3 regions of the Heyndrickxia vini genome follow, and region 1 is predicted to be linked to each of the others. Evidence: a T-box and tRNA genes for the amino acid it is inferred to sense, from the RefSeq annotation. Region 1 holds a T-box; the other regions hold tRNA genes.

Region 1 (4,871 bases):
TTGTCCTAATTAAACAAGCATTATTTTGCTTAGCACCTATTCAAAAGCTCAACCAATAGCAATCCCGTTCAAAATAACCTCCGTATAAATATTCATACATAAATCCTTCTTAAAATAAGAAGAAATCGGACGTAGAAATAATATGTTGTTGATCATTAGGAGGAAGGAAAAAATGATAGGATCTATCATTTTTCCTTCAAGGCACTATTTCCTTTCTTTATTGTACAACACTTTTTGTTTGAATCAAATGGATTTTACCCAATCACTCACAAATTCTAGTGCAGAATCTAGTTTATCTGGATCTTTACCGCCAGCTTGAGCCATATCGGGACGGCCACCGCCACCGCCGCCGCAACGGGATGCTACTTCTTTTACTAGTTTTCCTGCATGGTATCCTTTTTCAATTAAATCTTTCGTGACACCAGCAATAATATTTACTTTATCATCTTGTACAGAACCTAGTACAACAATACCTGATTCTAATTTTTGTTTCAGATCATCTACCATACTACGTAAATTATTCATGTCTACACCTTGAACTTTACTCGCTATTACATTTATTCCTTCTACAATAACTGTATTGTCGACTAAGCTCCCTGCTTCAATATTCGACAATTTTGCAGATAATGATTCATTTTCTTTTTGTAAATCTTTAAGTTCTTGTAGTACATTGTCGATTCTTGTACTTAAATCTTTTGGATTTGCTTTAAGCTTAGCTGCTGCCTCATTTAAACGATGGATATGTTCATTCATTAAATGATATGCAGCTTCCCCAGTTACTGCTTCAATCCGTCTTGTTCCTGCACCAATGCCGCTTTCCGAAACAATTTTAAAAATCCCAATCGATGAAGTGTTTGAAACATGGCAACCACCACATAACTCTAAACTATAATCGCCCATCGAAACGACGCGAACGATTTGACCATATTTTTCACCGAATAATGCCATAGCCCCCATCGCTTTTGCTTCATCTATATTTTTATTTTGAATAACGACCGGTATACTAGCCCAAATCTTTTCGTTTACAATTTCTTCGATCTTTTCTAATTCCTCGGAAGTAATTTGACCGAAATGCGAGAAGTCGAAACGTAGTCTATTCGGTTCTACTAATGACCCTGCCTGATTGACATGTGTTCCTAATACGTCCTTTAATGCTTGATGAAGCAGATGGGTAGCTGAGTGATTTTTGATTGTTTTGTTTCTGCTTATTTCATTAACTGATGCAACTACTTCATTACCTGTTTTTAGCGTACCTTCTTTAATGATTCCTCGTTGTAAATGTTGGCCATTTGGCGCTTTTATAACATCGGCAACAATTACGAGAAGTCCTTCTGCTTCTAATTTCCCTTCATCAGCTATTTGACCACCACTTTCAGCGTAGAAAGGTGTTTCTTCAAGGATAAATTGAATTTCATCACCACTAACTGCTTGATCAACTAATTTACCATCTTTAATGATGACTGATACTTTCGTTGATTTAGTTAACATGTCATAACCAACAAATTTACTTGGTTCTTTAATATCCCCTAGTATTCCGCCTTGAACCTGCATTGAACCCACGTCTTGTCTTGCATTACGCGCACGCTCACGTTGATTTTCCATTTCTCTTTCAAAACCTTCAAGATCAATTTTTAATCCTTGTTCAGCCGCGTACTCTTCAGTAAGTTCAACTGGGAAACCATACGTATCATATAACCGGAAAACATCTTCACCTGCAATGATACCTGTACCTTCTTCTTTTGCTTTATTCATAACAGATGATAGAATAGCCAAACCTTCGTGTAAAGTTTCATGGAATCGTTCTTCTTCATTTTTCACTACTTTTTGTATGAATTCAGTATTTTCTTTTACTTGAGGGTAAAAATCGACCATGATTTCCGCTACTACGGGAACTAATTTATACATAAATGGTTCGTTAATATTAATTGTTTTTGCATATCTTACTGCCCTGCGTAAAAGTCTTCGTAAAACATAGCCACGCCCTTCATTTGACGGCAATGCCCCATCACTTACAGCGAATGAAACGGTACGGATATGGTCTGCGATCACTTTAAAGGCAACATCTTTTTCAGTGTCAACACGATACTTCTCACCTGAAAGCTTTTCTGTTTCCCCAATAATTGGCATAAACAAATCTGTATCAAAATTCGTTGGCACTTCTTGAATAACAGACGCCATTCGTTCTAATCCCATACCAGTATCAATATTTTTCTTTGGCAGTGGAGTGTATGTTCCATCAGGGTTGTGATTAAACTGAGAAAAAACAAGGTTCCATACTTCTAAATATCTTTCATTCTCGCCACCGGGATATAATTCCGGATCATTTTCATCATTGCCAAACTCTGGTCCACGGTCATAGAAAATCTCCGTATTTGGACCACTTGGCCCTTCTCCGATATCCCAAAAGTTTTCTTCTAATCGAATAATTCTTTCTTCTGGTAAACCAATTTTTTTATTCCATAATTCATGTGCTTCATCATCCTCAGGATGAATAGTTACGGACAATTTATCAGGGTCAAAGCCAATCCATTTCGGACTAGTAAGAAATTCCCAAGCCCAATCAATTGCTTCTTCTTTAAAATAATCGCCAATTGAAAAATTCCCGAGCATTTCAAAGAATGTATGATGTCTTGCTGTTTTTCCAACGTTTTCAATATCATTTGTACGTATCGCCTTTTGAGCATTCGTAATACGTGGATTTTCTGGAATAACACGTCCATCAAAATATTTTTTTAATGTCGCTACCCCACTATTGATCCATAGTAATGATGGGTCATCATGTGGAACAAGTGAAGCACTGGGTTCCACCTTATGCCCTTTTTCTTGGAAAAAATCTAAAAACATTTGGCGAATTTGTTCGCCTGTTAAATTTTTCATATTAAAACCTCCAAATTATTTTTGAGAAATAAAAAAAGCCTCCATCCCTGGACAGGGACGAGAGACTTACTCGCGGTACCACCCTGATTAAAGATAATATTCCTATTATCTTTCTCTTGGGTGCCTATAACGGGGCAAGACGGCAGTTTTTACCTGCACTCCGGATTAGCTTTCTGTTATCCTTCATCTAGAATTTCTTTCAGCCGCGGAAATTCCTCTCTAATTGAGTAAATTACTCTTAGATGGACTATAACATACTTGATCCTTCAACATTTTCATTGTTTTTCTTCTATAGTCGAATTATAAAAAACTTTATTATACTTTGTCAATCTTGTGAATGTATATTTGTTGAAATATGATTTTTCACATGAATTAAAATAACTTTTAATATGGCTAAAGAAGGGACAGCAATAATTAATCCGACTACTCCTCCGATTTCCCCTCCGATTGTCAATGCAAGAATAATAAATAACGGATGCATATGTAAGGACTTGCCAACGATTAAAGGGGATAATATATTTCCTTCAAGAAATTGTAATACTACAATTATGATAAGAACATAAATTAAATATTTTACTGACATGGTCGCTGCAATAATTGCCACCGGTACTGCACCGATAATTGGACCAAAGTAAGGAATAATATCCGTAATTCCAACAATTAAACCTAATAGAACGGGATATTTTATATCGATTAACCAAAATGCTATTGTAGAAATTGTCCCAACTAATAGACAAACTAAAAGTTGACCCCTTATATATCCCCCGATTGATTCATCCGCATCTTTTACCATAAGTTTCGCCTGGTTGCGCCATCTCTTCGGAGTAAAATACCATGCTGTTTGCTTTACCTTTTCTATATCTTTTAGTAAATAAAAAGAGAGAAAAGGGATAATTGCTAGAATAAATATGAAATTTACAATTTTCATTAACGAATTTATTGCTTTTGAAAGAAAACCGCTTAACCAAGCTTCAAACTTATTGATTCGCTGTTCAATCTGATCTTGGATTCCATCCGGCCATCTCGAGGTTGAATCGTGTAAATTTTCTACCCACGTACGGTATTGATTCGCAAATTCTGGAATATGGTCTGATAAATCTTTAATCTGTTCAATCAAGATAGGGATGCCTAAATAGATCATGTATCCGATTCCGCCAAAAAAAACGATATAAATTAAAAAGGTTGCTAATCCTCTATGTATACCCAGCTCATGTAGTTTTTCCACAAGAGGATGTAATAAGTACGTAAAGAAGGCAGCAATAAACAAAGGTATAAATGCAGATAAAAATATTTTTAGTATAGGCATCCAAAATGGTTTTAAAAGAAGAAAAAAATACAAAATGATCATCAAAAGTAATAGAATACCAAGATTTAAAAGCCAATGCCAACGGGGTTTCTGCAACATACATCCCTCCTTTTTCTAGTATTCGAATTATGCGGTTTTTTATCCGACAAAAAAAGCTATCCCACAATGGGATAGCCATAATTTAACGAAATGCCTTACGTAAACGTTTCGTCATTTTTTTCATTTGTTTATTATCAAAATATCCTTGTCGTTGAGAGATTGCTGTTGCTGCTATCCCTGCTCCGAAGCCTAGCAAGGAGACGAATGTTTTATTCAAAACAATGCACCCCTTCCATTTAACTTAATCTTCGCGACTCTTCATCAAATAAATCATCTAATGAACTTAATGTTCCATCTTCTTCTACTTGATGAGTAAAAATTGTATCTTTGCCAATCGAAAGTTCGATAAAACAGTTCCAGCAATAATATTGGTTGATACCAATTTTACCAAGATCTTTACTTTGGCAATTGGGGCACTTCATCATAGGTTTCGCCACCTCGCGTTTGATTTACCGAAACGATGATGGCATCTTTTCCAAACCTAGGGGGCCCAACTGAATGGACAATCTTCTTTCCTTCCATAATATCTGTAAAGAAGCCATCTGTTAGTTCGTACCCTATGATTGTGCCCACTTCTTCTGAAAAATAT
Region 2 (4,871 bases), 1.5 Mb from region 1:
GCAGAGACCTGTGTTTTTGCTAAACAGTCGCCTGGTATATTCATTCACTGCGGCTCTCTCGGGCTTGCACCTAACAGAGCACCCCTTCTCCCGAAGTTACGGGGTCATTTTGCCGAGTTCCTTAACGAGAGTTCTCTCGCTCACCTTAGGATTCTCTCCTCGCCTACCTGTGTCGGTTTGCGGTACGGGCACCTTTCACCTCACTAGAGGATTTTCTAGGCAGTGTGGAATCAGGAACTTCGGTACTATATTTCCCTCGCCATCACAGCTCAAGGTACATGGTGACGGGATTTGCCTCGTCACCCCTCTAACTGCTTGGACGCGCTATTCCAGCAGCGCGCTTACCCTATCCTCCTGCGTCCCCCATCGTTCAAACGGTGAAGAGGTGGTACAGGAATATCAACCTGTTGTCCATCGCCTACGCCTTTCGGCCTCGGCTTAGGTCCCGACTAACCCTGAGCGGACGAGCCTTCCTCAGGAAACCTTAGGCATTCGGTGGAAGGGATTCTCACCCTTCTTTCGCTACTCATACCAGCATTCTCACTTCTAAGCGCTCCACCAGTCCTTACGGTCTAGCTTCTCAGCCCTTAGAACGCTCTCCTACCACGGACACCAGACGGTGTCCATCCACAGCTTCGGTGATACGTTTAGCCCCGGTACATTTTCGGCGCAGAGTCACTCGACCAGTGAGCTATTACGCACTCTTTAAATGGTGGCTGCTTCTAAGCCAACATCCTGGTTGTCTAAGCAACTCCACATCCTTTTCCACTTAACGTATACTTTGGGACCTTAGCTGGTGGTCTGGGCTGTTTCCCTTTTGACTACGGATCTTATCACTCGCAGTCTGACTCCTAAGGATAAGTCATTGGCATTCGGAGTTTGTCTGAATTCGGTAACCCGATGAGGGCCCCTAGTCCAAACAGTGCTCTACCTCCAAGACTCTTACCTTAAGGCTAGCCCTAAAGCTATTTCGGAGAGAACCAGCTATCTCCAAGTTCGATTGGAATTTCTCCGCTACCCACACCTCATCCCCGCACTTTTCAACGTGCGTGGGTTCGGGCCTCCAGTAAGTGTTACCTTACCTTCACCCTGGACATGGGTAGATCACCTGGTTTCGGGTCTACGACCTCAAACTCATTCGCCCTATTAAGACTCGCTTTCGCTGCGGCTCCGCCTCTTCAGCTTAACCTTGCTTGAAATCGTAACTCGCCGGTTCATTCTACAAAAGGCACGCTATCACCCTGCATAAATGCATAGGGCTCTAACTACTTGTAGGCACACGGTTTCAGGTTCTCTTTCACTCCCCTCCCGGGGTGCTTTTCACCTTTCCCTCACGGTACTGGTTCACTATCGGTCACTAGGGAGTATTTAGCCTTGGGAGATGGTCCTCCCTGCTTCCGACGGGATTTCACGTGTCCCGCCGTACTCAGGATCCACTCTGGAGGGAACGAAGTTTCAACTACAGGGTTGTTACCTTCTTTGACGGGCCTTTCCAGACCTCTTCATTTACTCCGTTCCTTTGTAACTCCGTATAGAGTGTCCTACAACCCCAAGAGGCAAGCCTCTTGGTTTGGGCTTCTTCCGTTTCGCTCGCCGCTACTCAGGAAATCGCGTTTGCTTTCTCTTCCTCCGGGTACTTAGATGTTTCAGTTCCCCGGGTCTGCCTTCCATACTCTATGTATTCAAGTAAGGATACTACCCCATTACGGGCAGTGGGTTCCCCCATTCGGAAATCTCCGGATCAAAGCTTGCTTACAGCTCCCCGAAGCATATCGGTGTTAGTCCCGTCCTTCATCGGCTCCTAGTGCCAAGGCATTCACCGTGCGCCCTTACTAACTTAACCTAAAAAGGTTGTTTATAACTTACTTAATGGATTCATCCATAAAGTGGCGATTCTCGGTTATTACTTGGTTATTTCTCATTTTATCTAGTTTTCAAGGAACAATTGGTGGAGCCTAGCGGGATCGAACCGCTGACCTCCTGCGTGCAAAGCAGGCGCTCTCCCAGCTGAGCTAAGGCCCCGAAGATGTTATATGGTGGGCCTAAATGGACTCGAACCATCGACCTCACGCTTATCAGGCGTGCGCTCTAACCAGCTGAGCTATATACCATTTTCGGAAAGAAAAAAAACATCGATATGGAAGAAAAAATCCTTGTCGTTGTTTTTATATATTGCATATTTTTTTGAAGAATTCATCCTTCAAAACTGAACAAAACGAGAACGTCATTCGTTGTAACCACGTCAGTGGTCTTCCATATTCCTTAGAAAGGAGGTGATCCAGCCGCACCTTCCGATACGGCTACCTTGTTACGACTTCACCCCAATCATCTGTCCCACCTTCGGCGGCTGGCTCCAAAAGGTTACCTCACCGACTTCGGGTGTTACAAACTCTCGTGGTGTGACGGGCGGTGTGTACAAAGCCGGGAACGTATTCACCGCGGCATGCTGATCCGCGATTACTAGCGATTCCGGCTTCATGTAGGCGAGTTGCAGCCTACAATCCGAACTGAGAATGGTTTTATGGGATTGGCGTAACCTCGCGGTCTAGCAACCCTTTGTACCATCCATTGTAGCACGTGTGTAGCCCAGGTCATAAGGGGCATGATGATTTGACGTCATCCCCACCTTCCTCCGGTTTGTCACCGGCAGTCACCTTAGAGTGCCCAACTGAATGCTGGCAACTAAGGTCAAGGGTTGCGCTCGTTGCGGGACTTAACCCAACATCTCACGACACGAGCTGACGACAACCATGCACCACCTGTCACTCTTGTCCCCGAAGGGAAATCCCTATCTCTAGGGAGGGCAAGAGGATGTCAAGACCTGGTAAGGTTCTTCGCGTTGCTTCGAATTAAACCACATGCTCCACCGCTTGTGCGGGCCCCCGTCAATTCCTTTGAGTTTCAGCCTTGCGGCCGTACTCCCCAGGCGGAGTGCTTAATGCGTTAGCTGCAGCACTAAAGGGCGGAAACCCTCTAACACTTAGCACTCATCGTTTACGGCGTGGACTACCAGGGTATCTAATCCTGTTCGCTCCCCACGCTTTCGCGCCTCAGCGTCAGTTACAGACCAAAGAGCCGCCTTCGCCACTGGTGTTCCTCCACATCTCTACGCATTTCACCGCTACACGTGGAATTCCGCTCTTCTCTTCTGCACTCAAGTCTCCCAGTTTCAATGACCCTCCACGGTTGAGCCGTGGGCTTTCACATCAGACTTAAGAAACCGCCTGCGCGCGCTTTACGCCCAATAATTCCGGACAACGCTTGCCACCTACGTATTACCGCGGCTGCTGGCACGTAGTTAGCCGTGGCTTTCTGGTTAGGTACCGTCAAGGTACCGCCCTATTCGAACGATACTTGTTCTTCCCTAACAACAGAGTTTTACGATCCGAAAACCTTCATCACTCACGCGGCGTTGCTCCGTCAGACTTTCGTCCATTGCGGAAGATTCCCTACTGCTGCCTCCCGTAGGAGTCTGGGCCGTGTCTCAGTCCCAGTGTGGCCGATCACCCTCTCAAGTCGGCTACGCATCGTCGCCTTGGTGAGCCGTTACCTCACCAACTAGCTAATGCGCCGCGGGTCCATCTGTAAGTGATAGCCGGAGCCATCTTTCAATTCTCCTTCATGCGAAGGAAAAAGTTATCCGGTATTAGCCCCGGTTTCCCGGAGTTATCCCAGTCTTACAGGCAGGTTACCCACGTGTTACTCACCCGTCCGCCGCTAATCATCAGGGAGCAAGCTCCCATCAGATTCGCTCAACTTGCATGTATTAGGCACGCCGCCAGCGTTCGTCCTGAGCCAGGATCAAACTCTCCAAAAAGATGTTTGATATAGCTCTAGTTTAAAAATAAATTAATTGACGTTTCGTTTTGTTCAGTTTTCAAAGATCAATTTCCTTTAAGCGACTTTATTATATTATCACAGCTAATATAAAGTGTCAAATACTTTTTTCATTTCCTTATCACTTGTTTCAGCGACATGTATTATATTATCACTATATCAGTATAATAGTCAACCTTTATTCTAAATAATTTTCAAAAGCATTTCTTCCTAAAATAGGAAAATCCGCAAAAAGCGGATTTTTAACCTATTATCCACGTTTGAATAATAGTTAAACCTACTACTCCAGGGATTCCTAATAAACCTGAAACTGCTGTAGTCACAAGATTTATTGGAACGTGAATACCGAATTGCCCACCAAACTGATTTAAAAAAAACAAAAACAACGCACCAATCGCAAGTCTTATAAACACTTGCCCGATAATCCGAAACGGTTTTCCTGTGAATCCCGCTATCAATAGTAGAAGAATTAATACGGAGATAACCGCAATGATTATTATTGGGTTCATTGGAACCACCCCTTACCTCACATTGTATTATCCATTTTATGAACAGATTGTCCAAAAAGAACTGCACAATGTAAAAATAGTGTGGTTTACTTTTTTATTCTAATATTTCTAGCCTTTGCTTCCCGAAATAAAAAAAAGTATTTCATTTCAGCTAATTTTTTTTGGAATTGTAGTTCTTCATTATATTCAAAGCTCATTTCAACTAAGGATTTCTGTTGAAGCCAATTTTTCCGAGCTATTGCCATTAAATCTATTAACTTTTGGTCATATTCATTACGCAATTTTAATTTTCTATTGAACATGTGAATACACCTCGTCTTTCATTATACCTCTCTGCGTCCTTCTAAAGCTTTAGACAAAGTTACTTCATCAGCATATTCTAAATCGCCACCAACAGGTAATCCGTGGGCAATCCTAGTTATCTTTATACCTGATGGTTTAAGAAGACGGGAAATATACATGGCAGTAGCCTCCCCTTCAATATTAGGGTTTGTCGCTAGAATAACTTCCTGTACCGTTTCATCC
Region 3 (4,871 bases), 290 kb from region 1:
ATTATTTGGAGAAAGTGAAGGAAAGGATCAAAAAGGGATTTTTCCTTCCTCTGCTAATTTCTCGACTGATTTGCATTCATTAGGACAATACATCCAAGAGGGACGTCGTGATTTATTCGAAACAGTTATTAAAGTGGCTAAAGCTAGACATGAGTTAGTGATTGAAGAAGAAGAACATGATTTAGACGGTCTTAATTATCTTGCGGGAAAAACTGTTGATTTCGTAAATAATAAAGCATTTGAAGGAACTCTATTAGCACATACAGATGGAAATGTTCCTAATTTAATTGTAGAAATTCCAGAAATGAATGCCTACACATTTGGATACTTAGTATATTTCTTTGAAAAAGCTTGTGCAATAAGTGGATATCTTCTCGGTGTGAACCCATTCGATCAACCAGGGGTTGAGGCATATAAGGTAAATATGTTTGCACTTCTAGGAAAGCCTGGTTACGAAGCGAAAAAGGCAGAATTAGAAAATAGATTAAAATAAGAAGAGCGCAAGCGACTTGCTCATCGACGTAAAAACTGGAAGGACTTTGACTGAGATAAAGGAAACGCGGGTGATGTAAGGCGAATCTATGTTGACTTATCGTAGGGAGAAGTCCTGAAGTTTTCTAGTCGATAGGCGCTGGAGCTAGATAAAGCAGTTATTTATTAGAAATATTAATCCTATAAATTTATACTTTCTTACCTTTTAAAAAATCCCCATTTGGGGATTTTTTTATTAAAGAATATGATTGTACTCCATGAGAGAAACTAAGAAAAAAGGAGTGCGATCATACATGTATAAGATTCCCTCAAAAATTGAAGGAAAGCAATTTCAATTGTATAAGCTCGAGCAACTATTAAAACCAAACGGTTATTCCATTGGTGGTGGTTGGGACTATGATCAAGGCTATTTTGATATAAAAATGGCGAATGATGATGGCTATCAATTTTTAAGGGTTCCATTCACTCCAGTCGATGGTCAGCTTGATACAAGAGGTGTAGTCGTTCAACTCGGGACCCCATTTGTTTTGAATCATGTATATCAAAATGATGTTGATGACGAAGCGGGTGTAGGTTATGCCGCAGCAGCATTTGATCAATTTGCTGAGCCGAAAGATGAAGATGGGAATATCCCTAAAAAATATATCGACTATGGAAAAGAATTAGTCCGTGAATTAGAACATATTCTTTTTTCTTAATTTGACTATTTAGAAATAACCAAAAGCTCATCATCATTTGTAATTTTACGATACAGGGGAGGGTTAATCATCGTATCTTCCCCTGTTTTCAATCCAATGAGTAATTTTCGGTCGTCTTGTAAAATGGTACTCAAAGCTTGAAAGGAAAGACCTACCCATTCCGGTTTAATTGAAATATATTTCAAATGATTATCGTTTAAATGATCCATCATAGAAAGTATGGTGTTCGACATCCCGCGGGAGAGGACACTGTTCATCATAATGTATGAAGTTTGCATATTAGTCTGAACAACTTCGTTCGCTCCGCCCCGTTTCGCATTCATAAAGTTTTCTGCCGTTAAAATTTCGACAACACAATACACATCTACATTTATTCCTTTAACAGCAAGTAATGTTAAAATTGTTCCCATGTCGGCATGTATTTCGGTTTTATGTTGATCAGATGTAATTAATACAAAATCGGCATAAGCGATATTCGCCTTTTTCAAAACTTCATCAATATACGGTTTTCCTCTTACAAAGTGAACTTGGCGGGTTAAAAATGGATTTTGTTCAAGTGTATCATCAATCAAAACAATTGGTTGTGGAAAATTAGTTTGCAATAATTGTTCAATAACACTTTTTGAACGGCCATTCCAGCCGATAATAATAATATGGTTTTTTCCAGTAAACATCGTTTTCCCTTTTATATAAGAATTTTGTAATCTTACGGTCGTTGCAGCAAGTGATGCGAAATAAGCAGATACTACGCCCGCGCCGATAAATACAAGAAGGATACCAAGAAGCCTTCCTTTAACCGTTACCGGGTAAACATCTCCGTATCCAACCGTTGCTGTTGTAATAACAGCCCACCAAATACCGACGAAAATAGACGGAAATGATTTCGGTTCAATAAAATGCATGGCTGCCCCAAAAATAATAATGACTGTTATCGCTAATAATAATATCCTTAAAATAACCGGCCAACGAAGAAATCGATAATAAAATTGCTGAAACATTTTATCAGCTCCTTTAAACACCCACCATTATCTCCTAATGCATACAAAACTATAACTTATAAGGATAAAATTCTCTTGTAAGGTTTTATTAAATTGAATATAATAAAAAATAGAGAAGGGGCATTAGCTCAGCTGGGAGAGCGCTACGCTGGCAGCGTCGAGGTCAGGGGTTCGAGCCCCCTATGCTCCATTTGAAAAACACTAACCGACTATGGGTAGTGTTTTTTTGTTTTCGGAGGTGAATGTTAACCTAAAGTTGGACAGAGGTTCCGTTATCTGTGACAAAAGAGGTAGTACTAGAGGTTTGCCGGACACTCGTTCCGTTATTACGGCAAATAGTCATGTTTTTTTATGATTTTCGTCGAATAACGGATTATGTGTCCTCTAACAATACGAAAATAAGGCATTTCATAGAAATAACGGACCCTATGTCCTTTAAAATACAATTGAGGTTGGAAAATCAATATTGTGGTAATTTCTGAGGGGAGAAAACGAGTTTATAACTTCGTGCACGTTGTTTACCGCCTGCAATAGCAAGTATTTGTAAATCAACTAGTTTATACAAAATCCGTCTAGTATGTCGATCACTTATTCTAAGATGATTTGCAAACTCAATGGGAGTGACCGGTCGCAACATGCGACGTGCAAAACGCACAGCCTCTGCCTCAAGCCAAGATAATTGGGATGGTACATCTGTTGAGATGAATTTCCCAATGAAAGATAAAATAAGTTGCTGACATCTTTTTGGTTCATCCCTTATGGATAAATAAGCAATAGGTAGGAATGTCCATCCATCGAGTGCCAATAATGAATGCCTCCAACATAAATCCTTAAATCTTCTTACATCAAGATCTCTGGCGTGAGGACCATATCCTTGAATTTCGATACCTCCTTTAGCTTCCCCAGGCATGTAGGCAAGATCGAGATAGCGATACCCGTTATTGAAATCTCGTACCTCCCATTCAGGATACAAGTGATCAAAATTTCCTACAGCAGGGAACCATACCGAGCGAAGAAATTCGATGGTCCCATGACCCAACCCTTTTTGAAGAATTTCGCGTCTTCTATGGTTTTTCTCATTTGAAATATTATCTTGGTGCCATTTTGTAAACTTATCTTCAAACTGTGACAACAATACACCCCCTTATCCTTATTTTAGTTAGCCATATAAAAATGCCACTTCTTTACAAATACTTAATGCCTAAGCATATTGTAATAGTATCGAAGCGGCACATTAAATGACTGACTATTTCATTTTATTTTAGCTTGAAACGAATGAATCTGCAATTTTTTGCAGGTGAGTAATTCTCCAATTGGACAGAGGTTCCGTTATCTGTGACAAAAGGGGTAATATTAGAGATTGATCGGACTCCCGTTCCGTTAAAGTCAAAAATAACGGTTGTTTTAAATGATTTTCATAAAATAACGGATTGTGTGTCCTCTAAAGGTATGAAATAAAGATTTAATTAGAAATAGCGGAACCAGTGTCCGTTTAAATTCATTTTTCTAATAAATTTAATTAGCAAACCGAAATGTTTTTTTGTACAATGAGTGATGAGATTAAAAATGAAGGGGGAATATAAACTGAATTCGAATACAGACGGCCTTCAATTAATGAAAAGTACTGAAAAAATATGGACAAGGGACTTTATATTAATTTGTTTAGCCAATTTTTTTATTTTTTTAGGTTTCCAAATGACATTACCGACAATCCCATTGTTTGTTGAACATTTAGGTGGAAATGATCAACTCATTGGTTTTGTAGTGGGTATCTTTACTTTTTCAGCATTGCTTCTTCGACCATTTGCTGGCCATGCGCTTGAATCAAAAGGCAGACGTTTTGTCTACTTATTTGGTTTGATAATATTTGTACTGTCAGTCGGCTCATTTGGATTTGCCATGAGCATTATGTTTTTATTTGCTCTACGAATTATTCAAGGGGTTGGATGGGGGTTTTCAACGACAGCATCCGGAACAATAGCTACAGATCTCATTCCACCTACAAGACGTGGAGAAGGTATGGGATATTATGGTTTATCAGGAAACTTAGCATTGGCTTTTGGACCATCACTCGGTCTTGCGTTAGCAGGAGTTCTTACATTTAAGCAATTGTTTTTTATTTGTGCAGGATTAGGAATTGCAGCATTATTATTATCTTCTAAAATTCGATACAAAAAGGTAGAGAAGTCTGAGTCGGCTCCGGTAACAGTTAAATGGGATTTTTATGAAAAAACGGCTCTTTCTCCATCCTTACTATTATTCTTTATCACCGTTACTTTTGGAGGAATTGCTTCATTCTTACCGTTGTATACGGCGCAAAAGGGAATTGCGGGAATTCAATGGTATTTCCTTATTTATGCGTTAGCATTGATGTTGACCAGAACTTTTGCGGGTAAATTATATGATAAAAGGGGACATCAAGCAGTATTTATTCCAGGTGCCTTGTTAATTATTCTAGCGATGATTTTATTAGCATGGCTACCAAATAGCTCCATTCTGTTTGTTGCAGCATTTCTTTATGGATTCGGTTTTGGATCGGTTCAACCAGCTTTGCAAGCATGGTCCATTGAGAAAGCACCAAAGAATAGGAAGGGAATGGCGAACGCTACTTTCTTTTCATTTTTTGACCTTGGGGTTGGTGTTGGAGCAATGGCCTTTGGACAAATTGGGCATTTATTTGGAT

Evidence for each region. A T-box is a leader RNA that pairs with one kind of tRNA and senses whether it is charged. The one in region 1 lies ahead of alaS (alanine--tRNA ligase), so its partner is inferred to be a tRNA-Ala.
Region 2: it has a tRNA-Ala gene. The T-box ahead of alaS (alanine--tRNA ligase) is inferred to sense a tRNA for this amino acid. The anticodon was not compared.
Region 3: it has a tRNA-Ala gene. The T-box ahead of alaS (alanine--tRNA ligase) is inferred to sense a tRNA for this amino acid. The anticodon was not compared.

What each region holds. Positions count from the first base shown of each region.
Region 1 covers NZ_CP065425.1:1,561,513-1,566,383, reverse strand. The annotation lists gene alaS (alanine--tRNA ligase) at 244-2,877, opposite strand; T-box leader at 2,928-3,156, opposite strand; gene I5776_RS07720 (AI-2E family transporter) at 3,203-4,279, opposite strand; gene I5776_RS07715 (YrzQ family protein) at 4,365-4,499, opposite strand; gene I5776_RS07710 (hypothetical protein) at 4,519-4,707, opposite strand; gene I5776_RS07705 (PRC-barrel domain-containing protein) at 4,679-4,871, opposite strand, start outside.
Region 2 covers NZ_CP065425.1:28,288-33,158, reverse strand. The annotation lists rRNA gene I5776_RS00160 (23S ribosomal RNA) at 1-1,843, opposite strand, end outside; tRNA gene I5776_RS00155 (tRNA-Ala) at 1,947-2,022, opposite strand; rRNA gene I5776_RS00150 (16S ribosomal RNA) at 2,267-3,817, opposite strand; gene I5776_RS00145 (pro-sigmaK processing inhibitor BofA family protein) at 4,080-4,346, opposite strand; gene I5776_RS00140 (YaaL family protein) at 4,433-4,648, opposite strand; gene recR (recombination mediator RecR) at 4,670-4,871, opposite strand, start outside.
Region 3 covers NZ_CP065425.1:1,272,348-1,277,218, forward strand. The annotation lists gene I5776_RS06265 (glucose-6-phosphate isomerase) at 1-493, shown strand, start outside; gene I5776_RS06270 (YugN-like family protein) at 786-1,190, shown strand; gene I5776_RS06275 (potassium channel family protein) at 1,196-2,188, opposite strand; tRNA gene I5776_RS06280 (tRNA-Ala) at 2,306-2,378, shown strand; gene I5776_RS06285 (transcriptional regulator) at 2,649-3,320, opposite strand; gene I5776_RS06290 (MFS transporter) at 3,755-4,871, shown strand, end outside.